3 regions of the Erythrobacter sp. NFXS35 genome follow, and region 3 is predicted to be linked to each of the others. Evidence: predicted binding sites of a transcription regulator. Region 3 holds the regulator's gene; each other region holds the start of a gene.
What was found. The regulator LexA, encoded in region 3, represses DNA repair genes until DNA is damaged. The targets are predictions, from matches to a motif close to GTTCCNCNCTTGTTCT.

Region 1 (9,931 bases), 200 kb from region 3:
TGGTGCTGAAGAGACGGCGGGCTTTGGAGGGCCTGAAACGCGCTCGTCCGGAAATCGTCACCAATCTCGGGCTATTGCTGGTCAACGGAATGGTTGTTGTCCCGCTGGTTGCGGTTCCGCTGGCAGCATTCCGGGATGTAATTCCGCGCGTTCCTGCCCTGATCGAATTCTGGACCGGCTTGCCTGCTGCTGTGGCACTGATAGCGGCTATCATGTTGATCGATTTGGCCGCCTATTGGCGCCACCGTTTCGAGCACGGTCCGGAATTATGGCGGTTTCACGCGACCCACCACGCCGACGAGCAGATGAATTGGCTGACTTTGCGACGAAAGCACCCGCTGGGCGAATTTCTCAGTCTGTTGATCGATCTGATCCCGGTTTTACTGCTAGGCCTGCCCATCTGGGCGATCGCGGGAGCGGCGCTGGTGCGGACCGGATGGGGTTACTTCATCCACGCCGATGTGCCTTGGACCTTGGGCGCATTCGGCCAGATCATGATCTCGCCCGCCGCACACCGCCTGCACCACATCCGTGATGAGACGCTGATGGGAGCGAATTACGGTAATACCATCACGCTGTGGGACCGATTGTTCGGCACCTATACCGACCCGGCGCCCTATCTGAATTGCGAAACCGGCATCGTTGAAGGCACCCGCGACGTGGCGGGCGAGCTGCTGCGGCCTTTCGAAGCACGCTACCGGCGCGCGAAAGCGCGAACGGTTAACGAGACACCGGCGCTTTAACCCACCACCTTCACGAAACTATCCAGCACGCGCTTCTCGCCAGCGTCCTCGAACATGATGGTCAGCTTGTTGCCTTCCTGATCGATCACGCACCCGGTGCCGAACTTGTCGTGGTTGACCATCGCGCCGATCGCGACATCGCTGCGTGCGGGTGCTGCGAAACTGGCAGCGGAGCGTGTATTTTCGCGCAAACGTACAGGCCGTGTGTCATAGCCGGATGCGAGCGCCCGCTGCCAGCCGGGTCCGCGAGTCTGGGCGCGTTCGGGCCGGTCGCGGGCAACGTGGGCGAAGGGGTCTTCCTGCTCGCTCCAGTTGGCCCGCCACAGGCTTGCCCCGCCGGTAAGCGTCGTTTCCTGCTCGATGTGTTCTTCGGGCAGTTCTTCAATGAAACGGCTAGGAATGCTGCTGGTCCACTGGCCGTAGATCCGGCGGTTGGCGGCATGAAGAATTGTGCAGCGTCGCCGTGCGCGAGTGATCGCGACGTAGGCGAGGCGGCGCTCCTCCTCAAGGCTTGCCAGCCCGCCTTCGTCGATCGCGCGTTGCGACGGGAACACGCCTTCCTCCCAACCGACGCAGAAGATGTTGTCGAATTCCAGCCCCTTGGCCGCGTGAATCGTCATGATCGTCACCCGCTCGCCATCGTCGGCGCGGTCATTGTCCATGACAAGACTGACGTGTTCGAGGAAATCGCCGAGGCTTTCGTAATCCTCCATCGCCCGCGCGAGTTCCGAAAGGTTTTCGGCGCGCCCAGCGCTTTCCGGCGATCGATCGGCAGCCAGCATCGCGCTGTAGCCCGATTCCTCCAGCACCAGCCGCAGCAGGTCTGCGGGGGTTAGCGTTTCGACAGCCTCGCGCCAGTGCAGGAACTGCCGCATCAATCCGCCGATGGTGTTCGCCGCACGCGCCGGAAGCTCATCGCTGTCGGCCAGTTGCAGCGCCGCCGCCGCCAGCGGCAGGCCCATGCGGCGCGCGTGCTGGTGCATCTTCTCCAAAGCCTTGGCACCAAGCCCGCGTTTGGGGACATTGTGGATGCGCTCGAACGCCAGATCGTCCTGCGGTTGGGCGATCACCCTGAGATATGCCAGCGCATCACGTATTTCGGCGCGTTCGTAGAAGCGGAAACCCCCGATGATTCGATAATTCACCCCGATCTGGATGAAGCGATCCTCAAACTCGCGAGTCTGGTATTGCGCGCGCACAAGGATGGCGACCTTGTCGAGCGGTGCGCCTTCGCCTTCCAGCCGCTCAATCGCCTCGCCCACCCGGCGGGCTTCCTCGGGCGCGTCCCATACGCCGATAACCTTGACTTTGTCGCCGCCGCTCACCTCGGTCCACAATGTCTTGTCGTGGCGCTGCGAATTGGCGCGGATCAGCCCGGCCGCCGCGCCGAGGATGTGCGGGGTGGAGCGGTAGTTCTGTTCCAGCCGGATCACCTCGGTGCCGGGAAAATCTTTTTCGAACCGTAGGATATTGGCAACTTCGGCTCCGCGCCAGGAATAGATCGACTGGTCGTCGTCCCCCACGACGCAGATATTCTTGTGCTCCTGCGCCAGAAGTCGCAGCCATAGATACTGCACCGCGTTGGTGTCCTGATATTCGTCCACCATGATGTAACGGAAGCGGCGCTGGTAATCGGCCAGGATATCATGGTGTCCGCGCAGGATGTTGAGCATATGGAGCATCAGGTCGCCGAAATCACAGGCGTTCAGCGCCTTCAATCGCTCCTGATAGCGCGTGTAGAGCGCCGCACCCTTGCCATTGGCATAGGCCTCGTTCTCCGCCGCATCGAGATCGGCGGGGTTCAGGCCGCGGTTCTTCCACCGGTCGATCAGCCCTGCGAGTTGGCGCGCGGGCCAGCGTTTCTCATCAAGATCAGCTTCGGTGATCAGTTGTTTCAGCAAGCGGATCTGATCGTCGGTGTCGATGATGGTGTAATTGTGCTGCAATCCCACCAGTTCTGCATGGCGGCGCAGCATCTTGGCGCAGATCGAATGAAACGTGCCGAGCCATGGAATGCCCTCCGCGCCGGGGCCGAGATGATGCGCCACCCGCTCGCGCATTTCGCGGGCGGCCTTGTTGGTGAAGGTCACGCACAGAATTTGCGAGGGGTATGCGCGGCGCGTCGCCACCAGATGCGCAAGCCGCGCGGTCAGCGCCGCTGTCTTACCCGTACCCGCGCCCGCCAGCATGAGCACCGGTCCTTCCGTAGCGAGCACGGCGGCGCGCTGCGGCGGGTTCAACTGCGCAGCATAGGCGGGCATCGGAGCGCGCTGCGGCGCAGGGGAGGGCAGGTTGGTACTCATCGGTTCATGTGAACAGGTAGGGAACAATGGCGTTACGGGCAAGCCGCGAAGCGACGATTTGCCCCGGAGAGGCAGCAAGCGGAATTCAGCCTACCGTTTTTCTGCGTCGGTTCCCGTTCGGGCGTGGCCGCACCGGGATGCCCGGACCCTTGCCTGCATTGCCTCCTTCGCTGCCGTCGCCCTAATCAGGGGCTTCCGGCGGGCAGGGGACTGACCCGCCGGGTTCGACTTTGCGTTCGTCAATGCTTGGGGCAAACCTTTTGTGGAGAACCACCATGCACAAGCATCTGAATAATATGGCCCTTGCTGGAATCGCTGCAACTCTTGCAGTGGCCCCTGCTATGGTATCGGCTCAGCACATGCCGGAACAATCGACAGCGCCCGGAACGGCGATGCAGCAAACCCCGCCGATGACCCGGAGCAATCCACAGCAGCCCATGCAGCAGCGCCGCGCTGCGCCGCCCATGTCCCGGCCGATGACCGAACAGGGCACTTCGCTGACCAATGCCGAGCAGCAAAGCCTGATGGCGGCCTGGCCAGCGGAAAAGCAGGCCTCATTCAAGCAGTGGCCTGCCGCAACGCAGGACTATTTCTGGTCGCTTACGCCCGAGCGGCAGAGCATGTTCTGGGCTTTGGCCGATTCCGACAAGGTCAAACTCAGCAACATGCCCGAACAGCAGCGCGAATCCATCTGGGCGCAGATCGAGGCGCAGATGGATCCCTCGCGCAGCTAGAATTACGCTTCCGGGGCCTTCGGGTCGGCATCGGCAGCAGCCAAGCGCAACAGCGTAAGCTTGCCTTTGCCGACCCGACGCTGGCTTTCGACTTCAAGACCTTTGATGGCGACGTCTTCGGTGCCTGCGGTCTCGAGCGAGATCCACGTTTCCGCCCCGATCCAGCCCAGTCGCAGCAGCCGGTCGAGTCCAACCTCGCCTGCGCCGCTGCGGTAGGGCGGATCGACCAGAATCAGGTCAAGCGGGGCCGTGGCCGCACGCAATTGTGTGACCGATCCGGCCTCGATACGCGCCCGCAGCCCGGCACCGACCGATGCAATGTTGGTGCGGATAGCGGCGAGCGCATCGCGATCCTGCTCAACGAACAGGCAGGTGGCCGCGCCCCGTGATAAGGCCTCCAGTCCCAGCGCGCCCGATCCGGCGAACAGATCGGCGACGGTGAGATGCTCGAAACTGCCGAGGCGGCTGGTCAGCATCGAGAACAGTGTCTCGCGCATCCGGTCGGCGGTCGGCCGGGTAGCTTCACCCTTGGGCGCGATCAGCTTTCGCCCGCGCCATTCGCCTGCGACAATCCTCATGAACGCGGTCCACGCGGAGCATTGCGGGTGGGCGGTGTCCGCTTGCGCGATTTCGAGCCGGAGCCGCCACGCGGTTTGCCCGAACCATCGGGCCTCTTGCGCGGGGCGGCTGCGGTTGCCGGCCTGGCTGTATCAGCAGCCTTGGCAGGTTTACGGGGAAACGACGGGTCATCGGCGGCTTTGCGCGGGGCTGGGCGCGCAGCCGGACCTTTGCGTGCCGGGGGGCGGGCAGGACGCGGCGGCTTAACCGCGACGGCTTCCTTGTCCGCCTTTTTCACCCCGCCGCGCGGGATTGGTACGCCGGTCATCTCGGACAGGAACCGCGCCACGGGCTTCCCGGTTAGCTCCACCGCCTGACCACGCGGCAGATCGCCCAAGTTGAACGGGCCGTATCCGGTGCGGATCAGGCGATTGACCTTCAGGCCGAGATGTTCGAGCACGCGGCGTACTTCGCGGTTCTTGCCTTCGGTGATGGTCATTTCTACCCACAGATTGCGGCCTGAACTGCGTTCGAGATTGGCGTCGATCGAGCCGTAGCGCACGCCTTCGATCTCCACCCCGTCCATCAGGTCTTCGAGCTGGCTTTGCGTAACTACGCCGAACGCACGAGCGCGGTAGGTGCGCGGGACGAGCGACGATGGCAGCTCCATCATGCGCTTAAGCCCGCCATCATTGGTCAGCAGCAGCAGCCCTTCGGTGTTGAGATCGAGCCGCCCGATCGGCACCAGCCGCCCGGTGTCCTTGGGCAGGGCGTTCCGCAGCGCGGTATAGATCGTCGGCCGGCCCGCAGGATCGCGCTCGGCAGTGATCAGCCCGGCGGGCTTGTGAAACGCGAACAATCGCGTCGGCTCGGCGGCGGTCACGGGTTTGCCGTCAACGCTCACACCGGCGAGGTTCGGAAGGATCGTCGCCGGCGTATCCAGCACCTTGCCGTCCAGCGCCACGCGGCCCTCGGCGATCATACGTTCGATCTCGCGGCGGCTGGCGACACCTGCGCGGGCGAGCAGCTTGGCGATGCGGTCGCCTTCGGGGCGGTTATCGGAGCGGGGCGGGGCGGTCGGCATCAAGCGCCCTTAGGTTCCCGACCGCGCCTTAGCAATGGGGGGCAGTCTGGTTCGCCGCCCGCAGGGCTTCACTGACGATCTGGTCGAACCGCGCAATTCCGCCTTCCAACGTGCCGAGCGTGAGATGGTCGACCGCGCCAGACTGCAGTCCCTGCTGGCCCAGTTCGGCCGCGCGGAAATCCTCCGAGGCGAACACCCCGCCATCGAGCAGACTCCAGCTCCGCTCCCAATGGGCCTGCGCCTTTTCGGTCTGCGGTGCCTCCGGAATCAGCATGAAGTCCTCGACCAGCGTCAGATCATGTGACTGCGGCATAAGCACCATCACGTTCACGTAATCCGGGCTGGGAACGATGATCGTGGCGGGCAGCAACTGGTAGGCGAACGTCACGACCCGGCGCAGCTCGCGCATATTAGTAAGGTCGAGGCCCGCCATATCCTCCAGCCGCCCGACGGCCGATCGCTGGTGCGGCCCGATCTGGTCGCCTGCGGTGATCCCGTCCTTGAAAAAAGGGCCAATGGTGGCCGCATGCAGGCGCGTGACATGGTAGCTTTCGAGGAAAGCATCCATGATCAGCTTCCAGTTGCCTTTGACCGTGTGCAGCTTGCGCCTGAACAGGTGTGCATCCGGCATCCCGAACGCGGCAAGATCACTGCCTAATTTTTGGGCAGCGCTGAAATCGGCGGGGTTCTGCGGCGCGAACCATATCAGGCCTCCTGCCTCGAAATTGGGCAGTTCGACCAGACCGTGATCGGCCTTGTCGAGACCGGGAAAAGTCTCGGGCCGGGGCAGGGCGAGCAAGCCGCCATCGAGCCGGTATGTCCACGCGTGATAGGGGCACACCAGCCGCTTTGCGCACTGCACTTCACTGCCCTCGACCAGCCGCGTGCCGCGGTGGCGGCAGACGTTGAGGAAAACGTGCGCGGTGCCGTCATTGTCGCGGGTGATCAACAGCGGGCGACCCGTCGCGTCGTGCGGCACCGCCATGCCGGGATCAGGCAGGAGCGCCGACGGGCAGAGCACCTGCGGCAACCGGTCGAATAATGCCGCCTTCTCGCGCGCAAAGTGATCGGGGCAGGTATAATTGCTGGCAGGCACGGTCTGGATACCGCCAGCGACCTTGGCGCTACCTGTGCGGATTGCCTCGGCCAGCGCGAGTTGCCCCTCGGTCGGGCGCAAATCGGGCATATCTGTTGTGGGGGCGTTCATCGCTCTTTGCTCATCCTCTCCTGCGGGCCTAATGGTGCAGGCAAATGGCGATGAGAACAAGGATCGAAATTGATGGCTGAGGCGCAAGGCGACAAGCCCGGCTGGAGCGCGGTCTTTCGCGCGATGGGCCAGCGCAAGACGGGATTCATGGCGTTGTTCGGCTTTGCCAGTGGGTTGCCGTTCTCGCTGTTCCTAGGCACGCTGTATGCGTGGCTGTCCGAGGCCGAGGTCGATCTGGAAACGATGGGCGTTTTTTCGCTGATCGGGCTGGCCTATGCCTTCCAGTTCCTGTGGTCGCCGCTGATCGATAAGGTCAATATCGCGGGGTTTTCGCGGTTGGGACGGCGCAAGCAGTGGATGGTGCCTGCGCAATTGCTGCTTGGCGGAATTCTCGTCACGCTCAGCCTGCTCGATCCGGTCAGCCAGCTCGGCTGGTTTTCGCTGCTGGCCGGCATTGGTGCGTTCGCCTCTGCCACGCAAGATATCGCCATCAACGCCTGGCGGATCGATGTGGCGGACGAGAAGGCGACGCTGGATATCCTCTCGACCGTTTACCAGATGGGCTATCGGCTTGCCGCACTGGTGGGCGGCGCATTCGGTCTGATCATCGCGGCGCGGATCGGCTGGCCGGAAACATACGCGCTGATGGGTGTGATCCTGCTCGGCATCGGCGCTCTCGGACTATTCGCGCCCGACAACAAGGTAGGCAATGTCGACGATGACGCAGCTTCGGATGCGCAGTTGCTGGCGTTGCGCAGCGCAGGCGAATTGCGCCCGGAAATCCGCGCACGCGCGCTGGCACTGGTGGGGGTGCTGTGGGCCGCGGCGATTGGCGTGGTGCTGACCTTCATGGTCATGTCGCTGGCCTTTCCGCCCGACCAACGCCCCAATCCGACCGAGTTCACGCTCAACTGGGGACCGTGGATCATTGTGGCAACGGTGGTGCTGCCCGCATTGGTCGCAGGCTGGCTGGCGGCGCAGAAGCGCGACGGGACCAACCTGCTCGCCGAAGATGCGCCGCCCGCGCGCGGCGCTGGCTTTGCGATGGACCACCTTTACCGCGCGCTGGTGCTGCCGCTGGTCGAGTTCGTCGGTCGGATGGGATGGAGCCTCGTTCTGATCCTCGCGCTGGTACTTACCTACCGTATCTGCGATGCGATCTGGGGAACCTTCGCCTACCCGTTCTATCTGGGCGAGTTGAACTACACCAATGACGAGGTCGCTTTCGCCTCAAAGTTCTTCGGCGTCGGCGCGATTATCGCCGGGCTGGCGCTAGGCGGCTATCTGCTGACAAAGCTGGGGCGGATGCTGACGCTGACGCTTGGCGCGCTGCTCGCGGCGCTGACGAACCTGCTCTACGCCGATCTTGCCGTCGGCGGGGCGCGGATGCAGGCGGCGAGCGATGCGATCGGGTTTACCTGGGCAATCATGCAGGTGCCCGTGATCGGCAGCCCGGCGCTGGCCAAGCTCACCTTCACTGTAATGTTCGAAAACCTCGCCATCGGCATTGCCGGAGCGGCCTATGTCGCGTGGCTCTCGTCGATCGTGTCGAAGCAGTACAGCGCGGTGCAATATGCGCTGCTGTCATCACTGACATTGCTGGTGGGGACGCTGGGGCGGGGGGCGCTGGGCGAGATGATCGAGGATCAGGGCTATTTCGATGTCTTCGTGCTGACGACGCTGATCGGATTTCTCGCGGTCGCGCTGTGCCTTGCCGAATGGTACCGTCAGGCGCGGTTCGGACGGGCTGCGGGAGTTGTAACGCCGCAGGTGCAGCCTGCCGAATAGCAGCGTCTAATCGGGCAATTCGTCGTTCAGTCTGAGAGCCTCGCCCGCGAGGTAGAGCGAGCCTGCGACGAGGATCGGATTGCCGTCGTCGGGCAGCATTGCGATAGCTGAGGGAAGGTCGGGCGCGGGGCGGGCCTCGCGCCCAAACGCTTCAGCCGGGTGCCAGTCATGCCCCGGCACCGGTACGGCGATGATGCTGTGAATAGCGGATGCCAGCGGGCCGGTTATCGCAGCGGGGTCTTTGCCCTCGATCATGCCGATCACCAGATGCAGCCGCTGGCCAGCAAAGTGCACGCCGAGCATTGCGCCCGCCTGCGGGTTATGCCCGCCATCGAGCCACACTTCGCGCGTGCCCGTCAGCGGGCCGGGGGCGAGGCGCTGCATCCGCGCAGGCCAGCGGGCAATAACCAACCCTGCCTTCATCGCGTCTTGACTGACCTGCACCTTGTTCTGGAACCGCAGCATCGCGACCGCGAGACCGGCATTGTGCACCTGATGCCGCCCCGGCAGGCCCAGCTGTGCTTGGAAGTAGCAAGCCTGCCCCTCGCCATAGACCAACACGGTGTTGTTCCCGGTCGGCTTGGCCGCCCACGCACCATAAAGCCCACAAGGAAATAGCGGAGCACCAATCTTTGCGGCGACCGTTTCGATTGCGGCCTTCGATTGCGGGAGATGGTGATCTCCCATCGTTACCAGCGGCACACCAGCCTTCGCAATCCCAGCTTTCTCGAACGCAATCCGCGCCATCGGCTCCAGCGGCACGCCCTCCTCAGGCGCCAGCAGAAACCGTTCGTGGTCGAGACCCAGCGCCGCGATTCCGCAGGCGGCGAGCGCATCAGGCTCCAGCACGTTGGTCGCATCGAACCGACCGCCCATGCCGACTTCGACCACACAGGCGTCTGCTGGCGTGCGGCTGAACGCGAGGAAGGCGGCGGCGATGGTGACTTCGAAGAAGCTGGGGCCGAGGTCGGCACCTGTATCGAGCACCTCTGCGAGCACGGCCGCCAGTTCCACATCGGAGATCAGTTCTCCTGCCAACCGGATGCGTTCATTATAGCGCACCAGGTGGGGGCTGGTGGTGACATGGACGCGGTAGCCTTGCGCCTCCAGCATCGCCCGCAAGAAAGCGCAGGTCGATCCCTTGCCGTTGGTGCCCGCGACATGAAACACTGGCGGCAGCTTGCGGTGCGGATTGCCGAGGCGCTCCAGCAATGCGCTGATCGTCTCCAGCCCGAGCCGTCCTTGCGGCACGCTGAGCGCGCTCAGCCGGTCAAGCTGCGCCTGAACCGCCGGATCGTCGGAACGGCCGAAATCGAGCGGCTTCACGGCAGTGCGCGGGTTAAGCCGCCTTCACCGGCTGGAGGTAATCCAGCACCTGCGCCAGCGTTGCCTTCAGCTCCCAGCGCGGTACCACCATGTCGACCATGCCGTGCTTGTGCAGATATTCGGCGCGCTGAAAGCCTTCGGGCAGTTGTTCGCGGATCGTGTCCTGAATCACGCGCTGGCCCGCAAAG
Region 2 (9,931 bases), 560 kb from region 3:
ATCGTGCTGCTTGGCCTGCTGGTGGGCGCTGCGGTCTATGCCGGGTTCACCGACCCGGTGCTCGAATGGCGAGTCAAAAGCGCGCTGGTCGAGGCCGGTATCGGCGAGGCCCGCGCCGAGTGCATGGCGGGCCGAATGGTCGAGCGGCTTAGTCCGGTGCAATTGTGGAACCTGCGGGAGGCCATGGCTGCGCTGCAAGGCGAGCCGGGTGAAACCTATGGCCTCGGCGAACTGGTGGAGCGGATCGAACGGGTGAATGACAGCGAAGCGGTCGCCGTGCTCACCACCAGCGCAGGGCTGTGCGCGATCGGGATCGGATAGGGGCGCCTCGGTTACGCTCTTGCCTTTCCGCACCGCGATGCCGCACAACGGCACGCGAGGAGGAACCCCGATGCACCGCTTTTTGCCGAAGCTTCCGATCGCGGCTGCCGCACTTGCCCTTTGTGCCGTGCCGTGGGGCGCAGGTCATGCCCAGTCGGGCGATCCGGCGGGCGAGCGTGTCGGCACCGAACATATGGTCTTCGAAGCGGACACCAATCCGCAGGCGCAGGCGCATTTCCTGCGCGGGCTCGCGCTGCTCCACAATTTCGAATACGCCCGCGCAGCCGCCGCTTTGCGCGAAAGCCAGAAAGCCGATCCCGATTTCGTCATGGCTTATTGGGGCGAGGCGATGACCCATAATCATCCACTTTGGGAAGAACAGGATCGCGATGCGGCGCGTGCCATCCTTGCCCGGCTTGGCACCACGCCCGGTGCGCGCGCGGCCAAGGCCGGGACCGTCCGAGAAAAAGCGTGGCTGGACGCTGTCGAGACCCTTTATAGCGAGGTGGGCAGCAAGGACGAGCGCGATCTGGCCTATCTGGCGAAGATGCGCGCCATGCTGGCGGCATGGCCCGACGATATCGATGTGCGCGCCTTCACCGGCCTTGCGGTGCTCGGCTCCTCGCATGGCGGGCGGCAGGTGCCGATTTATATGGAGGCCGCGGGCATTCTTGAACCGGGCTTTATGACGCACGAGCAGCATCCGGGCATCCTGCACTACCTGATCCATTCCTACGACGATCCGGTCCACGCCCCGCTGGGCGAGCGCATGGCGGAACGTTATGCCGTGGTTGCGCCCGATGCGGGCCACGCGCAGCATATGGTGAGCCACATCTTCCACGCGTTGGCCGATTGGGAAGCGTCGGAATCGGCCAACGTGAAGGCCGATGCGGTGGTCGACCGTCAGCGCATCGCTGCCGGACGCGATCCTGCCGATTGCGGTCATTACAACGAATGGCTGGTTTATGCGCGGTTGCAGCTCGGCAAGGATGCCAACGATCTGGTGTCCGCCTGCCGCGCTGAGGCCGGGCAGGGCGCAAGCGGCGAGATCGCCTATGGCCCGGTCAGAAGCTACACGGTGATGGCCGCATGGCAGGCGGTCGATGCCGGGATATGGCCGGAACCGCTGGGCGAGGACGCGCGCGCATTCCTGCTCCCGCGCCTTACCATGACCCACATATCCGCGCTCCGGCACAGAGATGATGCGGCGGCGGTGACAGACGCGCTCGAAAAGATGCGCCGCGATGCCGACGCTGTTCCCGCCCTGCTGGCGCGCATGACACCCGACGACCGCACGACCATGCCTTGGGTCGAACGCGCGATTGCCCAGGTCGAAGCGATCCGCCTGCTGGCCATTGGCGACAGGGAAGCCGGGCTGACCGCCCTGCGCGCTGCGGGTCAAGCCGAGGCAGCCCTGCCGACCGTGTTCGGCCCGCCTGCCATTGCCAAGCCGAGCTATGAATTGCTTGGCGAGGAATTGCTGAAGCTGGGCCGGACGGCGGAGGCCGCCGATGCCTTCCGCAAGTCGCTCGCCTTCGCGCCGGGGCGGCGGCTGTCGCTCACGGGCCTCGAAGCCGCCACGCAGGGCTAAGGGCACTTGCCATCGCCGGCTGCAATGGGTCAGATGGGGACTTGGAGGGAGAGAATTTCATGATGAAACGCGCCTTGATTGCCGCGCTGCTGGCATCCGCCGCTCCGGCGCTTGCCGAAACACACACGATTGCCGCCGGAGAGGGCGCGCAGGAGCGTCTGCAGGAGGCGTTGATCCTCGCCGCGCCGGGGGACGAGATCATGCTCGAAGCCGGGCGCTTCGTGTTGACCGACGGGCTCAGCCTCGATGTCGAGGGCGTGACGGTGCGCGGGGCGGGGATGGACGCCAGCGTGCTCGATTTCACCACCCAGCAGGGCGCCGGTGAGGGGCTGCTGGTCACATCCGACAACGTCACCCTGCGCGATTTCGCAATCGAAAATGCCAAGGGCGACGGCATCAAATCCAAGGGCGCCGACAACATCATCTACCACGCGCTGCGGGTCGAATGGACCGGCGGGCCGCTGGCGACCAACGGCGCCTATGGCATCTACCCGGTCGAAAGCGCCAATGTGCTGGTGCAGGATTCCTATGTCCGCGGCGCGTCTGATGCGGGCATCTATGTCGGGCAGTCGGAAAACATTATCGTGCGCCGCAACCGCGTGGTCGAGAATGTTGCAGGCATCGAGATCGAGAACTCCAATCGCGCCGAGGTGACCGAGAACCTTGCCACTCGCAACACTGGCGGGATTCTCGTTTTTGACCTGCCGGGCCTGCCCAAGGTCGGCGGGGGCGACGTGCTGATCGCGCGCAATGCGGTGATCGACAACAACACCGACAATTTCGCGCCCGAAGGCAATATTGTCGCCAGCGTTCCGGCGGGTACGGGGGTGATGGTGATGGCCAATGACAATGTGCACATCACCGACAACGCACTCATCAACAACGCGACCAGCCATGTCATGCTGATCGCCTATTCGCAGGACTACACCGACGCGCGTTATCAGCCGCGTCCGGTGAATGTGATGGTGCGAGACAATGTTTTCGGGTCGGGCGGGAGCGCACCCGATTTCGAAGGCGGAACGATGCTCGCTCAGGCCTTCGGCGGCAGTCTGCCGCCGGTGCTGACCGACGGACTGCACGAAAAACTGGCGGTGATGGGCAAGGTCACGGCGATCACGCTCAACCTGTCCGAGGTCGGACAGCCTCTCACGGAGGCACGGCCTTCGATCCTTCAAATGCCGCCCATCGTCAGCGTCAAGGATCTGGCTCCGGTGGCCCTGCCGGCGGAAATGGAGGCGCGGCTCAGGTGAGGCGCGATACAGCCCTGCTGGCGGCCGCGAGCTTGATGCTCGGCGCGGTGGTGGCCGAGGCGCGGCTGACTGCGCCGCAGGTGTCGGACGTCGCTATTGCCGGTGCGGGTTTCCCCAAAACCCTTGGCGAATTCGGCTTCTTCGCTGACGGCGCGCGGCAGGTTCCGGCTGCGCGGGTCACTCCCTATGCGCTCAACACCCCGCTGTGGTCGGACGGGGCGGACAAGCTGCGCTTCATCTACGTGCCCGAAGGCACGCAGCTCGCCGCGGACGGAGATGGCCTGCTGCAATTCCCCGTCGGCGCGGCGATCATCAAGACGTTTGCCTATGGTGAGGGGGCGGATCGCCGGTTGATCGAAACCCGCGTGCTGCTGCACCGTGCGGATGGCTGGACGGCGTTGCCCTATCGCTGGAATGCCGAGCAGACCGAGGCCAGCCTCGCGCTGGCGGGCGGACGGATCGACCTGACAACCCCGGCGGGGGAGGCGATTTCCTATGCCATTCCCAACAAGAACCAGTGCAAATCCTGTCATGGCAAGGATGGCGCGGTGATCCCGATCGGGCCGAAGGCGCGCAACCTTTCGGCGGATTGGTTGGGGCAAATGGTGAATCGCGGCAATCTCGACCGCGTACCGGATGGCGCGGACGGGCTGCCCGACTGGCGTACCCACGCGGTGGGCCCTGCTGAGCCACTCGCCCGGGCTTACCTGGATGTGAACTGCGCCCATTGCCATCAACCCGGCGGGGGAGCGTCCAATTCGGGGCTTGATCTGCGGTGGGAGCAGGATGACGCGCACGCGCTCGGCATCCTCAAGCGCCCGGTTGCGGCGGGACGCGGGGCGGGCGGGCATGATTTCTCGATCCTGCCGGGTCAGCCGGATGGGTCGATCCTGCTCTACCGCATGGACAGCGCCGAACCCGGCATCGCCATGCCCGAACTGGGGAAGGCCAGCGTTGACCGCGACGGCGGAGCCGTGGTGCGCCGCTGGATTCTGGAGATGAAACAACAATGAGATGGGTCTGGCGCGGATTGCTCGCGCTCCTTGGCGTTCTGGTGATCGCCTTCCTGATTTTCCGCACCCCTGATACCGATGCCGCAGAAATGCGCGCCAAGTATGGCGGGCCGCCTTCGCAATTCGTGGATATCGGCGATGATGTAACCGTCCACCTGCGCGATGAAGGGCCGCGCGATGCCCCCGCAATCGTGCTGTTGCACGGCTCAAATGCCGATCTGCACACCTGGGAGCCGTGGGTGGCGGCGCTGAAGGACGATTACCGGGTGATCCGCTTCGATCAGGTCGGCCACGGGTTGACCGGGCCTGACCCGGCGCATGATTACAGTCGCGCCAATTACGTGGCGGATATTGCCGAGGTCGCCGACGCGCTCGGGTTGAATCGCTTCATCCTCGGCGGCAATTCGATGGGCGGCAAGCATGCGCTGGCCTTTGCCGTCGCTCATCCCGAACGCGTTGCCGGGCTTGTGCTGGTCGACGGCAGCGGCGGGCCGATGCTGGATATCGACACTGGCAAGCCGGAAACGAAGAAAAAGGATAGTGGCGGCGGCAATATCGGCTTCACCATCGCCCGAATGCCGGGGGTCAACCTGCTGGTCGAACAGATCACACCGCGCAGTCTCATCGCGCAAAGTCTCGATCAGAGCGTCTCGGTGAAATCGGTCGTTACCGAGGCGGCGGTGGACCGCTATTGGGAACTGCTACGTTATCCCGGCAACCGCCGCGCGACGTTGGAGCGTTTCTCGCAAGCCTATGATCCGCTGACCGAGGCCGAGATTGCAGGCGTTACCGTGCCTACGCTGATTCTGTGGGGCGAGGAAGACCGGCTGATCCCGGTCGAGGCCGGACGATGGCTCGACCGAACGATGCCCGACAGCACGCTGGTGGTCTATCCCGGTATCGGCCACCTGCCCCAGGAGGAAGCGGTCAAGGACACGCTCGGCGATCTTTTGCCTTGGCTCGATACTTTTACCGCCCAAGCCACACTCACCGAATAGTCCACGCCGCACGCTGTGGGCTATGGACGCGGGGCACGCTTCCTCGCTACATCCGTTCGCAGGTGCACAAGGAATCGGCACGCACAATTGAAGGAATGGCGTTTGCGCAAATTGGGGATCATCGGCGGCATGAGCTGGGTGTCGACGGCCATGTATTACGACCGGATCAACCGCATCGTCCAGAAACGCGCCGCGCCGATGGCCAGCGCACCGCTGCTGATCGAAAGCCTCGATTTCTGCCAGCTTTATGCGCTGGTCGAGGAGCGCGACTGGCAGCGCGCGGCAGGCGTCCTGATCGACAGCGCGCGGCGGCTGGAAGGGGCCGGGGCGGAAGCGCTGATCATCGGAGCCAATTCGATGCACCGGCTTTACGATGATGTCGCGGCAAGCGTAAACATCCCGATCCTGCACATCGCCGAATATGTCGGCTTGACGATGAAGCGCGCTGGTCACACCAATGCCGCTTTAATCGGCACGCGCAACGTCATGACCGAAAGCTTCTATCGCAAACGGTTGGTCGCTCACGGCATCGACCTGCTGCCGCCCAACATGGAATTCGTCGCGATGCTCGACAGGATCATCTACGACGAGTTGATGGTCGGCAAGGTGACACGCGATGCGCAGCGCACGTTGAAGACGATCATCACCAACAAGGCGCAGGAAGGGGCCGAGGCGATCGTGCTGGCCTGCACCGAGCTGGATCTGGTGGTCGATGTCGACGCCAATGTCCTGCCGGTGTTCGACAGCACCCGAATTCACTGCGAGGCGGCGGCCAACTGGATTCTCGATCAGGAAGAGGTGCATTAGTCACCGGCTCGTCTCTAAACTGAAACGTTTCGGCGCAGTGGATGCGTGCAAGTGGTGCAACGTTCTCCAGCACCACCTAAGTGCGCCCACAGAATTTGTCACAACGAAAGTCAGGCAGGTTCCGGGTCTTCGGGTCGCACCGACAGGCCCATGGGGCCACTCTCCTTCCCCCCAATCACCGGTGAGTGGCCCCATAATCCCCTCGCTTGAGGCGCGGATCGGCAGTTTCCCTCCTATTTGAACGATGTTGCGCATCTGTTCCGGTTGAGCCGATGCTCTGGCTGACCTAATCGCTGCAGCTGTGACCAATCACTCCCCCTACGCTGCCGACCCCGAGGCTCACGGGCCACGCGAGTGGGGCGGCAAGACCGCTGGCGAGCGCCGCGGCCCGCGCAGCGCCTTTCAACGCGATCGCGACCGGATCATCCATTCGATGAGCTTCCGGCGCCTGAAGTCAAAGACTCAAGTGTTCATCGCGCCTGACGGTGACCACTACCGCACTCGCCTCACCCACAGCCTTGAAGTCGCGCAGATCGGGCGGGTGATCGCCCGCGCGCTAGGATTGGACGAGGATCTGACCGAGGCGCTGTGTCTTGCCCATGATCTGGGCCACCCGCCATTCGGCCATGCGGGCGAGGCGGCGCTGTCGCAAGCGATGGAGCGGCATGGCGGATTTTGCCACAATGCGCAGGCGCTGCGCACGGTCATGCGGATTGAATGCCCCTATCCCGCGCACGACGGCCTGAACCTCACATGGGATCTGCTCGAAGGGCTTGCCAAGCATAATGGCCCGGTGATCGCCCCCAACTGGGAGCTGGCAGAACTCGACGCGGCTTTTCCGCTGATGCTGGGTACCTGGCCTTCGCTGGAAGCGCAGGTGGCGGCGGTGGCGGACGATATCGCCTATGATAATCACGACATCGACGACGGACTGCGGGCTGGGTTTCTTCAACTCGACGATCTCCTGACGCTCGATTTCCTCGCAGATCAGTGGCGGGCGGTCGAAAAGCGCTTTCCCGATGCCCCGCGTGAGCGTCTGCTGCGCGAGATGGTGCGGGATCAGATCGGTTTGATGGTGAACGACGTACTCGAACACACGGCGGCGCAGGTGAAAGGCTTGCGTTCGGTCGCCGAAGTGCGCGAGGCCGGACGGCAGCTGGCGGGCTTTTCGCCTGCCATGACCGAGCAGGAGCGGCGGCTGAAGGCCTTCATGTACGAACGTCTGTACTACCATCCCGAACAGGTCGCCGCCGCAGAACGTGCGCGCAATGTCGTTGCGCGGCTGTTCGCCGCCTATTCGCAGGATGCCCGGCTGATGCCGGATGACTGGCAGGCGCGGCTGCCCCGGCACGAACCCCAGCGCAGCCGGATGATCGCGGACTTCATCGCCGGCATGAGCGATCGCTTTGCCATGCAGGCCTGCAGCGCGATCTATGGCGAACGGCCAGCAGGGTTGGTCAATGTCTGATACGCGCGTCCCGGTACGCGTCGCGCTGGTTGGCGCGACTGGCCTGATCGGCCGCGAAGTCATCCAGCGTGCGAGTGCAAGTGACGACGTGCGCATTCTGGGAATCGCCCGGCGCGAAGCTCCGCTGCCGGCAGGCGCGCGGATGGAGATGTTCGTTGCCGAACCCGACAAGTGGGGCGAGGTGTTCGAAGCGGCGCGGCCGCGCGCCTTGATCTGCGCGCTCGGCACGACGTGGAAGAAGGCCGGTCGCGATGAAGCCGCATTCCGCAGTGTCGATCACGATCTCGTGCTGGCAACGGCGCAGGCGGCCCACCGTGCGGGCGTCCCCAACATGGTGCTGGTCAGCGCCCCCGGGGCCGATCCGCGCGCCAAAAGCCTTTACATGCGGGTAAAGGGCGAAACCGAGGCGGCGCTGTCGAAGGTCGGGTTCAAGCGGTTCGACATTCTGCACCCCGGCCTGCTCAGGGGCGAGCGGGTCGACGATCTGCGCTATGCCGAACGCGCCGCGCTGATCGCCGCGCCGCTGGTCGATCCGCTGCTGTCGGGGTCGTGGCAACGATTCCGTTCGATCGACGCCGGATTGGTGGCCGAAGCCGCGCTCAGCCTTGCGCTGCGCCGGGCGGGCGGCCGCTTTACCCACGATAACGAAGCCCTGCGCCGTGCCGCGCGCCAGTGGCGGCAGGTGCGCAATATGGAGGCGGCGGAATGATCGACTGGGATGCACTGTTCGGAATGGTGAATCTGCTCGCGCTGATCGCGTGGACGGTGCTGATCCTGCTGCCGCGTTGGCCGGCGCTGCTTTCGGGCGTGATGTATGTTGGCGTTGGCCTGTTGTGCCTGATCTATGCCGTCACCATGATCGGCGTGGTGAGCGGGCTGATCCCCAATCCCGAAGGCGGCGGCGCGGATTTCACCAGCATCGAAGGCGTGCAGGCGATCTTCGCCACGCGTGCAGGCGTTGCTATCGGCTGGACGCATTACCTCGCCTTCGATCTGTTCGTCGGCCTGTGGATCGCACGCGACGGCGATGCCAAAAATGTTTCCCGTCTGATTCAGGCACCGATCCTGCTGGCAACCTTTCTGGGCGGGCCGCTTGGGCTGCTGATCTGGCTGGGCGTGCGCGAGCCTGCTGCGCGCAAACAGGGCCGGTTTCGCTGATTCGCTGCTGGACCGCATCGCTCAACATCGCTTAACCTCTGCCCCCACAGCTTTTGGGAGAGAGCAAAGTCATGGGCGAAATTGCGCAGCACGAGTTGATCACCCTTGAGGAGATCCTGATCCACTGGGCAGCGACCCAGCCCGATGCGCCGGCGATGGAAGGCGTGGGCCTCAGCTACACCTACGGCGAAACCGAGGTGCTCACGCGCAAGATCATCGCGCTGTTCAAGGCGAACGGCATTTCGCCGGGAGATCGGGTGGCGTTTCTGGGCAAGAACAGCCCGGTCTATGGTCTGATGCTGTGCGCCTGCATGCGGTACGGCGCGGTGATGACGCCGGTGGGCTGGCGGCTGGCCCCGCGCGAGATCGCCTATATCCTCGGCGATACCGGCGCAAAGCTGCTGATTGCTAAGGATGTTTTCATGGATATGGCGCGCACCGCGATGGCGAGCATGGACGCAGCGCCCGATCTGATGTCCGCCGATGCGATGCTGGCCGAACTGGCCGGGCTGGAGCCTGCCCGATACACGCCGGCAGGCCCGGACGATGCGATCCTGCAGCTCTATACCAGCGGCACGACCGGCAATCCCAAGGGCGCAACTCTGTCCAACCGCAATCTGTGTGAACTGCGGGTCGAGGGCATCCGGGCAGGTTTGAGCTATTACACCGATTACCGCGCGGGCGATTGCATGCTGGTGGTGATGCCGATTGCGCATATCGGCGGCACGGGATCGGTGATGCTCGGCGTGGAAAGCGGCATTCGCGTGGTGTTCGAGCCTGAATTCACCCCCGACGGCGTGATTGACGCCATCATTGCCGGGGCGACGCATATGTTCCTTGTGCCCGCGGCGCTGCAATTCGTGATCCAGCACCCGCGCGCGGCCTCAACCGATTTTTCCAATCTGCGCTACTTCATCTACGGCGCTGCCCCGATGCCGCTCGAATTGCTGAAGCAAGCGGTTGCCACCATGCCGACAACACAATTCCTGCAAGCCTATGGGATGACCGAGACAACCGGGACGATCTCGATCCTGCCGCCCGAGGACCACTCGACCGAAGGCAATGAGCGGATGCGCTCTGCGGGCAAGGCGCTGCCCGGCGTCCGGATCGAAGTGCGTGGGCCTGACAATGTTGAAGTGCCGCGCGGCACAATCGGCGAGGTGTGCATTCATTCGCCGTCGAACACCGCCGGATACTGGAAGTTGCCCGAAGCGACCGCCAAGACCATCGACCCCGATGGCTGGCTGCACACCGGCGATGCCGGGATCATGGACGCGGATGGCTATGTCTATATTCAGGACCGCATCAAGGACATGATCATCTCT
Region 3 (9,931 bases):
CTGATCGTCTCGGGCGATGAGGGGCTCGACGAACTCAGCCTTGCGGGCGGCAACGAGGTCGCAGTGGTAACCGGCAATGCCTTCGCGATGGAACGCATCGATGCGAGCGCCGCGGGCCTACCGCACGCCCCGATTGAAGCGATCCGCGGCGACGATCCGAAGCACAATGCCGCCGCCCTCAAGGCATTGCTGATGGGTGCGCCCGGCCCCTATCGCGATGCGGTGCTGTTCAATGCCGCAGGCGCGTTGCAGGTCGCAGGGCGCGGAAGCGACTGGCCCGACCGCGCAGCAATGGCAGCAGAGGCGCTCGATTCCGGACGGGCGATGGCAATGCTAGAAAACTGGATTGCGTTGGCAAAGTGAGACCATGAACAAACTCGAAGAAATCTGCGCCGCCAAGCGCGAAGTGGTCGCCGCCCGCAAGCTCGCAATCAGCGAAGCGCAGCTGGCTGCGGCAGCACGCATCCAGACCGCTCCGCGGGGGTTCGAAGCCGCCTTGCGCACCCGCGCCGCCACCGGTTATGCGCTGATCGCAGAGATCAAGAAGGCCAGCCCCTCCAAGGGCCTGATCCGCGCCGATTTCCGCCCCGCCCAGCATGCTGCCGCCTACCAGACAGGCGGCGCGGTGTGCCTATCTGTTCTGACCGATGCGCCCTATTTTCAGGGGCACGAGGATTACCTCGTCGCCGCCCGCGCCGCCTGCACCCTGCCAGTGCTGCGCAAGGATTTCATGGTCGATCCGTGGCAATGCCTTGAAGCGCGCGCGATCGGCGCCGACGCAATCCTGATTATCGTCGCCGCGCTTGACGACGCGCTGATGGCCGAAATCGAAGCGGCGGCAGCCGAACTCGGCATGGACGTGCTGGTCGAAGTGCACGACGAAGCCGAAATGGAACGCGCCGCGACGGTCCTCAAGTCGCGCCTGATCGGGGTCAATAACCGCGATCTCAAGACCTTCACCACCAGTCTCGCCGTCACCGAACGCCTCGCCCCGCTCGCGCCCGAAGGCACGCTGCTGATCGGCGAGAGCGGGATCAACACCCATGCCGACATCGAACGGCTCGGGGCGGCGGGCGTGCGCACCTTTCTTGTCGGCGAAAGCCTGATGCGCCAGCCCGATATCGCGGTCGCCACGCGCACCCTGCTCGAAGGCGAAGGCTGATTCTATCGCAGACTGTCCTACATTGCCAAAATCGGGCAACAACGGCACCATGACCGCGCCAAGAACGTTTCCGCCTGCCGTCCGCGTCCCTGATGCCGAAGGGGCGGATTTTCGTTCCTTGGACAGTGTCTCATGTGTCTCCTACAGGCGCGTTCGGAAAGCCTTGCGGGTATCAGGATGAACGAAGACCGCTCCCGACTCACGCATCTCGGTGATGACGGCGCAGCGCGCATCGTCGATGTCGGCGGCAAACCGGCGACGCGGCGCCGCGCAGTCGCATCGGGGCTTGTCACCATGTCGGCAGAGGCCCTATCCGCGATCCGCGCAGGCAATGCGCCCAAGGGCGATGTTCTGGGCACCGCGCGCATCGCCGGGATCATGGCGGGCAAGCGCACCGGCGATCTGATCCCGCTGTGTCACCCGCTCGGCCTCGAAGCGGTCAGCATCGATTTCGCTTACGAGGATACCCACGGTTCGTGCGCGATCCGCGCGACCGCTACTGCCTCGCTCACCGGCCGCACGGGCGTGGAGATGGAAGCGATGGTCGCTGTCAGCGTCGCATTGCTGACGATCTACGACATGGCCAAGGCGATCGACAAGGGCATGGTGATCGGCGATGTACGCCTGATTGCAAAGACCGGCGGCAAGTCGGGTGACTGGAACGCGCCGGACGTGAGCGCAGCTTGAGCGATCTGCTCGGTCTGGAGGAAGCGCAGAGGCAGCTGCTGGCGCTGGCGCCGGTCCTGCCGGTCGAGCGAGTTGCTGTTGAAGCGATGCTCGGCCGCTATTGTGCCGAAGATATCCGCGCCGCGCGCACCCAGCCCGCTGCCGATCTGTCGGCGATGGATGGTTATGCACTCGCACCCGGTGAAGGACCGTGGCGACTGATCGGCGAAAGCCGTGCAGGTGCGCCGTTTTCAAAGACACTGGCCGCTGGGCAGTGCGTCCGTATCTCGACCGGCGCGATGCTGCCCGAGGGGGCCGACCGGGTGCTGCTGCAGGAGGATGCCGAGGTTCGAGACGGCGCCATCCGCGCCAGTGACATGCCGCCGCCCGGACGCGATATCCGCAAACGCGGCTTCGACTTTGCGACCGGCGACCTGCTGCTTGCGCGCGGCACGTGCATCACCCCGGCGCGGATGGCACTGTTACTTGCTGGCGGGCATGGCATGGCTGCGGCCAGACGTCGGGTCCGAATTGCGGTGCTCGATAGCGGGGATGAACTTGCGAGCGATCCCGCCAATTGCCTGCCCCATCAAATCCCCGCCAGCAACGGCGCGATGATCGCCGCGATGATCGCGCCTTGGGGCTGCGATGTGCAGCGGCTCGGACCGATCGGTGACGACATGACCGCCCTCGCCGGGGCGCTGGCGGCGGCGGAGGAAGCGGACATCCTCATCACATCGGGCGGCGCATCGGTGGGCGATCACGACCTGATAAAGCCCGCACTCGCCGCTTGGGGGGCCGAAACCGCGTTCTGGAAGGTCGCGATCAAACCCGGCAAGCCGCTGCTGGTGGCGCGGCGCGGTGCGCAAGTGATCCTCGGCCTGCCGGGCAATCCGGTGTCGAGCTTCGTCACGGCGTTCCTGTTCGCCCTGCCGCTGGTGCGGGCGGCGCTGGGCGATCCTTCACCCCTGCCGCGGTCGGTGACGATGCGCGCTGGCGCGATGTTGCCCGCTGCCGGCAAGCGGCGCGAGTTCCTGCGGGCGGTTAGCGAAGACGGCAGTGTGTCCCATGCCGGGGCGCAGGATTCGAGCGCGCTGGCGACGCTGGCCGCCGCCGATTGCCTGATCGATCGGCCCGCAGGCGCTCCGGCGGCTGCCCCTGGCGATCCGGTTCCGGTGCTCTACCTCCGGAATGGCTGAATTGCGGGATTCTGCGGCGCATGGCGCTTGACACTCCCATGGCGGTTGCCTAATTGTTCTTTGTTCGTTCACTATATCGCCGAACGAAAAGTGCACCTTGGATATTTGGGTGCCGCGTGACGCACGCACGCAGAACCGCATCTACCGTCGCTGTGGCGGGGTTTGGATGCAAGTATGGGAGTTTTGATCAATGCTGACCGCCAAGCAGCACGAACTGATCCGCTTCATCCAGCAGCGGCTGGAGGAAACCGGCATCTCGCCGAGTTTCGAGGAAATGAAGGAGGCGCTCGACCTTAAGAGCAAATCGGGCGTTCATCGCCTGATTTCGGCGCTGGAAGAACGCGGCTTTCTTCGTCGGTTGCCCAACCGGGCGCGCGCGCTCGAAGTCATCCGGCAGCCAGAGGATTCGACCCCGGTGCGGAGCGCAGCCGATAATGTGATTGCGATGACGCCGCCCGCTGCCCGCACCGCTGCGCCAGAACCGGCCAATGACGTGATCGAACTGCCGCTCCATGGCCGCATTGCGGCAGGGGCTCCGATCGAAGCGCTCGAAGGTCAGAATACATTGCCTGTCCCCGCAGCGCTGCTCGGTCCGGGTGAGCATTACGCGCTCGAAGTGTCCGGAGACTCCATGATCGAAGCCGGCATTTTCGACGGCGACTATGCGCTGGTACGCCGCACCGATACCGCCCGCGACGGCGAGATCGTGGTGGCGCTGGTGCGCGGCGAGGAAGCAACGCTCAAATATCTGCGAAAGGACGGCGGGCAGGTGCGGCTCGATCCGGCCAACGCCGCTTACGAAGCACAAGTCTATCGGCCTGACGAAGTGCAGGTGCAGGGCAAGCTTGCCGGGCTGCTGCGCCGCTATCACTGACAGGTGGGCGCGGGGGCGTGTTTCTAGCCGCCACCGCGCCACCAGCCATGCTGCCCTTCGCGCTCGGCCACGGTGTCGAACGTCTGGCGATCCAGGTTGATCGATAGCCCGCCGGTTTCTGAGAGCAGCCGTCTGTCGGCCTTGAGCCAGCGCGGGCGACAGGAACGCGGCAGGTATCGTTCGGCGATGACGATGTCGGCGCGGGTGCAGGCGCTGGCGAGCGCGCGCTCCTCCACCCGGGCGCGGCTTCTCGCCATCAATATCGCCCAGTCACGGCCGCCACGTTTGATCACCAGTGTGCAGAACGCATCCGAACACCGCGCATCCGGCCATTCGGCAAGCGGAACCGGATTGCCCTTTACCCCCGCGAGTTCGATCAGATTGTCGCGTGCATAATTGGAACGGCTGTCACGGAGGGAAAGCAACCGCCGATCCCCTTCAGCCCCGGAAATGGTGATACCGACCTGCCGCCCGTCACTCGAAACCAGTATATCTGGGACTGGAGTCAGGATCGTCAGAACGCTCGCGGCGGCAATCGGTAAGAGGCCCAGGACACGCGCCCGTCCTGTCCATAGCGCCAGCCAAAGCCCTCCGCCCGCAAACAGCGCGATAGCCGTTCCGCCGATCTGCGGCATCAGCTTGACCGCACCCGGCTGGCTCGCGGTGAAGTGGGCAATTCCCAGCAGCAGGTCGAGAGAATACTGCACCAGCCACCAGAATGGCCCACCTGCCCCCACCAGATCGAACAGCAGCCCCAATGCGATCAGCGGCATCGCAATGAACGTAACAAGCGGAATGGCGATAACATTGGCGAGCGCTCCGTAAAGCCCCGCGCGGTGGAAGTGGAACAAAACCACCGGCATCAGCGCCAGTTCGATCACCATGCCCGTGACGAACAGCATCACCACCCGCCTCCCAATCCGCGCCCACCATGGCTCCTCGCGCGCGGCAAGAAAGGCGCGCACCGGCGTGCTCGTCGACAAGGCGATGATCGCAAGCACCGCACTAAAGCTCATCTGGAAACTTGGTCCGATAGCGCTCTCCGGCCAGAGCAGCAGGACGAACCCTGCCGCCACCGCCACCATCCTGACCGATAATGCGTCGCGGCCCAGCACCAACGCGATCAGCACCAGCATGGCGGCAACGCAGCTGCGCACCGTCGGCACCTCGGCGCCGGTCAACAAGGTGTAGCCGATCCCCGCCAATGCCCCGCCCGCTGCTGCCACGACAGGCAGCCGCACGCGCAAAGCCAGTGCGGGCGACAACGCGAGCAGCTTCAACACTGCAAGGTAGGCAGCGGCAATCACGGCGCTGACATGCAGGCCGCTGATCGAAAGCAGATGGGTCAGGCCCGAATCGCGCATCGCCTCCTCGTCTGCACGCGCGATGCTGCCGCGGTCGCCGCTGGCAAAGGCGGCGGCGATCGTGCCTGCCGATCCTTCGACCCGCGTTCGCACATGGGCGGATAGCGCTCGTTGTATATCGGCAAGTCCACCCTGCTGCGTTGCGGGGCGGACAAGTTCGACCGGGCCAATCGCGCTCCCGGTGGCCGCCAAGCCCTTGAACCACGCCGCGCGGGCAAAATTATAGGCACCCGGCAACATTGGGCTCGCAGGCGGCATCAGTCGCGCCCGCAGCCGGACCACCGCGCCCTCGGCCAGCGCAGGACCGGCGGATTGCCCGGCAAGCGCGTCAAACGGTACATTGATCCGCACCTTATAGGCTTGCAGGCTTGCGGCATCGCGCACCGCCAATGTCAGGCGAATCCGGCCATCGGCGGGCTGATCCTCGCGCTCCAGCACATGACCCTGAAGCAGCGCAACGCCGGGCCTCTCGATCGCCTCGGCCCCGACAATTTCGGAACGCGCCCAGATAACTGCAATGCCCAGCGCGAACACCAGTCCCCCGGCAATCAGCGCGCTTCGCAGGTTCACCCGCTCATCGAAAGCGCCCTTCGTATCGGGCCAAAGGATTGATACCGTCGCAGCCAGCCCGCCCGCCGCTGCCATTGCCGCCAGCCAGTAATCTTGCCCCGGCAAGGCGAACCAGGCCATGATCCCGCCCATGAACAGCACCGCCAGCCACGGTGCGCGGTCGAAGCCGGCAGTGGCGAGAAACCGTTCGGCATGATCGGCGATGCTGCGCGCCAGTTGGGCGAGCGTCCGTGCTACCACGCTGGACAATCCCGCGCCGCTTTGCCAAGGCCGCGCCGACGCGACGCGAGCGGCAGGCTGGCTGCCGGGATCGTCCCCCATCGGAATGATTGGCGCATCGCGCATCGGCTCGCCCCCTGACCGGCAAGGCCCATGCCAAGCCGCTCAAAGTGAACAGGAAGTGACAGGCAATGGCAAGCGAAAGCAGCAGCCCAGCGGATACGTCGGCAACGCAGGTTGTGACCCGCTTCGCGCCGTCGCCCACCGGCTTCCTGCATATCGGCGGCGCGCGCACGGCGCTGTTCAACTGGCTTTATGCGCGCCATCACGGCGGACGCACGCTGCTGCGGATCGAAGATACCGACGCCAAGCGTTCGACGCAGGAAGCGATCGACGCGATCATCGATGGGCTCGACTGGCTCGGTCTGGATTATGACGCGCCGCCGCTGTTCCAGTCCGACCGTGCCGAGCGTCATGCCGAAGTGGCGCTGCAATTGCTCGAGGCGGGCCATGCCTATAAATGCTTTGCCACCTCCGAAGAACTCGAAGCGATGCGCGCCGAACAGCGCGCCAACAAACAACCACTGCGCTATGACGGACGCTGGCGCGACCGCGACCCGGGTCAAGCGCCTGCAGGCACGCCATTCACCGTCCGGCTGAAGACCGCGAACGAGGGCGAGACCACCATCCATGACAGGGTGCAGGGCGCAGTGACGGTGCGGAACGAGGAAATCGACGACTACATCATCCTGCGTGCTGACGGCACGCCGACCTACATGCTGGCGGTGGTGGTCGACGATCATGACATGGGCGTCACTCACGTGATCCGCGGCGACGATCACCTGAACAACGCCTTCCGCCAACTGCCGATCATCCGCGCGATGCATGCGATCGAGGGCGGCTGGCCCGATCCGGTTTATGCCCACATCCCGCTGATCCACGGCTCCGACGGGGCCAAGCTATCCAAGCGCCACGGCGCATTGGGGGTGGAGGCGTATCGCGACGAATTTGGTATCCTGCCCGAAGCCCTGTTCAATTACCTGCTTCGTCTGGGCTGGGGCCACGGCGACCGCGAGGAGATCACCCGCGACGAGGCGGTCGAGCTGTTCGATCTGGATGGCGTCGGCAAGAGCCCTTCGCGGTTCGACATCAAGAAACTCGACAATCTGAACGGGCACTACCTGCGCGAAGCCGATGATGCGCGACTGGCCGCGCTGGTGGCAGCGCGGATCGGCGAAGATGCCGACGCAGCGCTGCTCGAAACGGCCATGCCGGTGATCAAAGTGCGCGCAAAGAACCTCAACGAAGTCGTTGAAGGATCGGCATTCCTGTTCGCCAAGCGGCCGCTGGAATTGACCGAAAAAGCCTCCCAACTGCTCGATGCCGATGCGCGCACCAGCTTGCGCAAAATTTGCGAGCGTTTGCGGGGCGAAAACGACTGGACAAGCGAGGCACTCGAAGCCACTACGAAATCGCTTGCGGAGGAACTGGGATTGGGCCTTGGCAAGCTGGCGCAGCCGATGCGCGCTGCGCTGACCGGGACGACGACCTCACCCGGTATTTTCGATGTTCTGGTCCTTCTGGGACGGGAAGAAGCTCTCGCCCGGCTCGACGCCCAGGCTGCTTAGGGCAGGCGGCGTAAAGAGCGGGAAACGAGCAAAGAATTTGGACAGGAGACAGACCTTGGCAGACAAGCTGGCGAAACTCGAACTCGGCGGGAAGAGCTTCGATTATTCCGTGCTCGAGGGCAGCACCGGCCCCGATGTGATCGACATCCGCAAGCTTTATGCGCAGACGGGTGCCTTCACCTTCGACCCCGACTTCACCTCGACCGCATCTTGCGAAAGTGCGCTGACCTATATCGACGGTGACGAAGGCGTACTGCTGCACCGCGGCTATCCGATCGGCCAGCTGGCCGAGGATTCCAGCTTCATGGAAGTCAGCTATCTGCTGCTCAACGGCGAACTGCCAAGCAAGGCGGAGATGGACGACTTCAACTACACCATCACCCGTCACACTATGCTGCACGAACAGCTGATGACGTTCTACCGGGGTTTCCGCCGCGACGCGCACCCGATGGCGATCATGTGCGGTGTGGTCGGCGCGCTGTCGGCGTTCTATCACGACAGCACCGACATTTCCGATCCCGAACACCGGAAGATCAGCTCGCACCGCCTGATCGCCAAAATGCCGACGATCGCGGCGATGGCTTACAAGTACGCCATCGGCCAGCCCTTCATCTATCCGGACAACAAGCTGTCCTACACGGGCAACTTCCTGAAGATGACCTTCGGCGTTCCGGCCGAGGAATACGAGGTGGTCCCGGCGGTCGAAAAGGCGATGGACCGGATCTTCATCCTCCACGCCGACCACGAACAGAACGCTTCGACCTCGACCGTGCGTCTGGCCGGTTCGTCGGGCGCTAACCCGTTCGCCTGTATCGCTGCGGGCATCGCCTGCCTGTGGGGCCCTGCGCATGGCGGCGCCAACGAAGCTGCGCTCAACATGCTCAAGGAAATCGGTACGCCTGACCGCATCCCGCACTATATTGAGCGCGCGAAGGACAAGAACGATCCGTTCCGCCTGATGGGCTTCGGCCATCGCGTTTACAAAAACTACGATCCGCGCGCCACGGTGATGCAGAAGACTGTGCGCGAGGTGTTCGATGCGCTGAAAGTCGATGATCCGCTGTTCGAAACCGCGCTGCGGCTGGAAGAACTGGCGCTCAACGATCCCTATTTCATCGAGAAGAAGCTGTTCCCGAACGTTGATTTCTATTCGGGCATCATCCTGTCGGCGATTGGCTTCCCGACCACGATGTTCACCGCGCTGTTTGCGCTGGCGCGCACCGTCGGCTGGGTGGCACAGTGGAACGAGATGATTTCCGATCCCGGCCAGAAGATCGGCCGTCCGCGCCAGCTTTACACCGGCCCGACGCAGCGCGATTACATCCCTCTCGACAAGCGCTGAGGCGCGGCAGCAATGTTCCGAATGGCGCTGAAGGCGTTCGGCGGCTTGCTGATCGCATTCGGCGCCCTTTGGGCCTTGCAGGGTCTGGGCCTGCTGGACTGGCCTGCGGGCAGTTTCATGCTCGCGCAGCGTGAATGGGTGTTTTACGGCGCGCTGACCGCGCTTGTCGGCGGTGGGATCTTGTGGGGCGCGAGCAGAGTCCCGCACCGGCGCCACTGATTATCTGCCTCAGGCAGCAGGCAGCTCCAGCCTGAACAGCGCCCCGCCGCTGTCCGCGCGTTCGACCGTCAGGCAGCCGTCCATTGCCGCTGCCAGGCGGTGCGAGATGTAAAGGCCAAGCCCCGATCCGTTGTCCCTGCCGCCATTATTGTCCCGCCCAAGCCGTTCGAACTTGTCGAAGATGCGCTCCGCCTGTTCGGGCGTGACCCCCGGCCCTTCATCCGCAACGCTCACGGTCACCGTGCCGCCCCCGCCGGTTGCGGAATCCGAAGCGTGTGCGGTAATCGTAACCGTGCTCCCGCCCGGCGAATAGGCAATCGCATTGCCGATCAGGTTGATGAGGATCTGCAGCACCCGGCGAAACTCCGCGGTCGCCACCGCCGCGCCGCGATCGCCCGATACCATCAGGCTAATGTCGCTATTACGGGCACGCATCCCGAGAATACCCGCAGCCCGGCTCGCCGCATCGGCAAGGTCGACGCTCTCGCGCACGGTGGAAAATCCGGGAGTTTCGACCACTTCGAGGTCGGCCAGATCGTCCAGCATCGCTGCAAGGTGCTGCCCTGCGCCGGCGATCGTGCCGGCATATTCGCTGTATTCTTCCCGCAATGGCCCGGCGAGCCGCGCGCGAATAGTCTCGGCATTGGCGATGATCCGCGCCACCGGCTGACGCAGCACTGGGGCGAGC

Region 1: the regulator LexA is predicted to act here: its motif matches at 3,056-3,071, upstream of J3454_RS00640 (ATP-dependent helicase).
Region 2: the regulator LexA is predicted to act here: its motif matches at 6,227-6,242, upstream of J3454_RS04395 (deoxyguanosinetriphosphate triphosphohydrolase).

What each region holds. Positions count from the first base shown of each region.
Region 1 is NZ_JAGDEB010000001.1:124,376-134,306, forward strand. Features, by position in the region: gene J3454_RS00635 (sterol desaturase family protein) at 1-743, shown strand, start outside; gene J3454_RS00640 (ATP-dependent helicase) at 740-3,046, opposite strand; gene J3454_RS00645 (hypothetical protein) at 3,406-3,780, shown strand; gene rsmD (16S rRNA (guanine(966)-N(2))-methyltransferase RsmD) at 3,783-4,358, opposite strand; partial or broken gene J3454_RS00655 (pseudouridine synthase) at 4,664-5,422, opposite strand; gene J3454_RS00660 (aromatic ring-hydroxylating oxygenase subunit alpha) at 5,451-6,629, opposite strand; gene J3454_RS00665 (AmpG family muropeptide MFS transporter) at 6,702-8,417, shown strand; gene J3454_RS00670 (bifunctional folylpolyglutamate synthase/dihydrofolate synthase) at 8,424-9,743, opposite strand; gene accD (acetyl-CoA carboxylase, carboxyltransferase subunit beta) at 9,757-9,931, opposite strand, start outside.
Region 2 is NZ_JAGDEB010000001.1:886,281-896,211, reverse strand. Features, by position in the region: gene J3454_RS04425 (hypothetical protein) at 1-321, shown strand, start outside; gene J3454_RS04420 (tetratricopeptide repeat protein) at 392-1,912, shown strand; gene J3454_RS04415 (parallel beta-helix domain-containing protein) at 1,972-3,162, shown strand; gene J3454_RS04410 (SO2930 family diheme c-type cytochrome) at 3,159-4,175, shown strand; gene J3454_RS04405 (alpha/beta fold hydrolase) at 4,172-5,173, shown strand; gene J3454_RS04400 (aspartate/glutamate racemase family protein) at 5,276-5,980, shown strand; gene J3454_RS04395 (deoxyguanosinetriphosphate triphosphohydrolase) at 6,282-7,448, shown strand; gene J3454_RS04390 (NAD(P)H-binding protein) at 7,441-8,157, shown strand; gene J3454_RS04385 (ABA4-like family protein) at 8,154-8,606, shown strand; gene J3454_RS04380 (long-chain-fatty-acid--CoA ligase) at 8,678-9,931, shown strand, end outside.
Region 3 is NZ_JAGDEB010000001.1:329,372-339,302, reverse strand. Features, by position in the region: gene trpD (anthranilate phosphoribosyltransferase) at 1-363, shown strand, start outside; gene trpC (indole-3-glycerol phosphate synthase TrpC) at 368-1,162, shown strand; gene moaC (cyclic pyranopterin monophosphate synthase MoaC) at 1,340-1,849, shown strand; gene J3454_RS01665 (molybdopterin molybdotransferase MoeA) at 1,846-3,027, shown strand; gene lexA (transcriptional repressor LexA) at 3,218-3,901, shown strand; gene J3454_RS01655 (ComEC/Rec2 family competence protein) at 3,925-6,180, opposite strand; gene gltX (glutamate--tRNA ligase) at 6,246-7,682, shown strand; gene J3454_RS01645 (citrate synthase) at 7,738-9,024, shown strand; gene J3454_RS01640 (hypothetical protein) at 9,046-9,243, shown strand; gene J3454_RS01635 (sensor histidine kinase) at 9,253-9,931, opposite strand, start outside.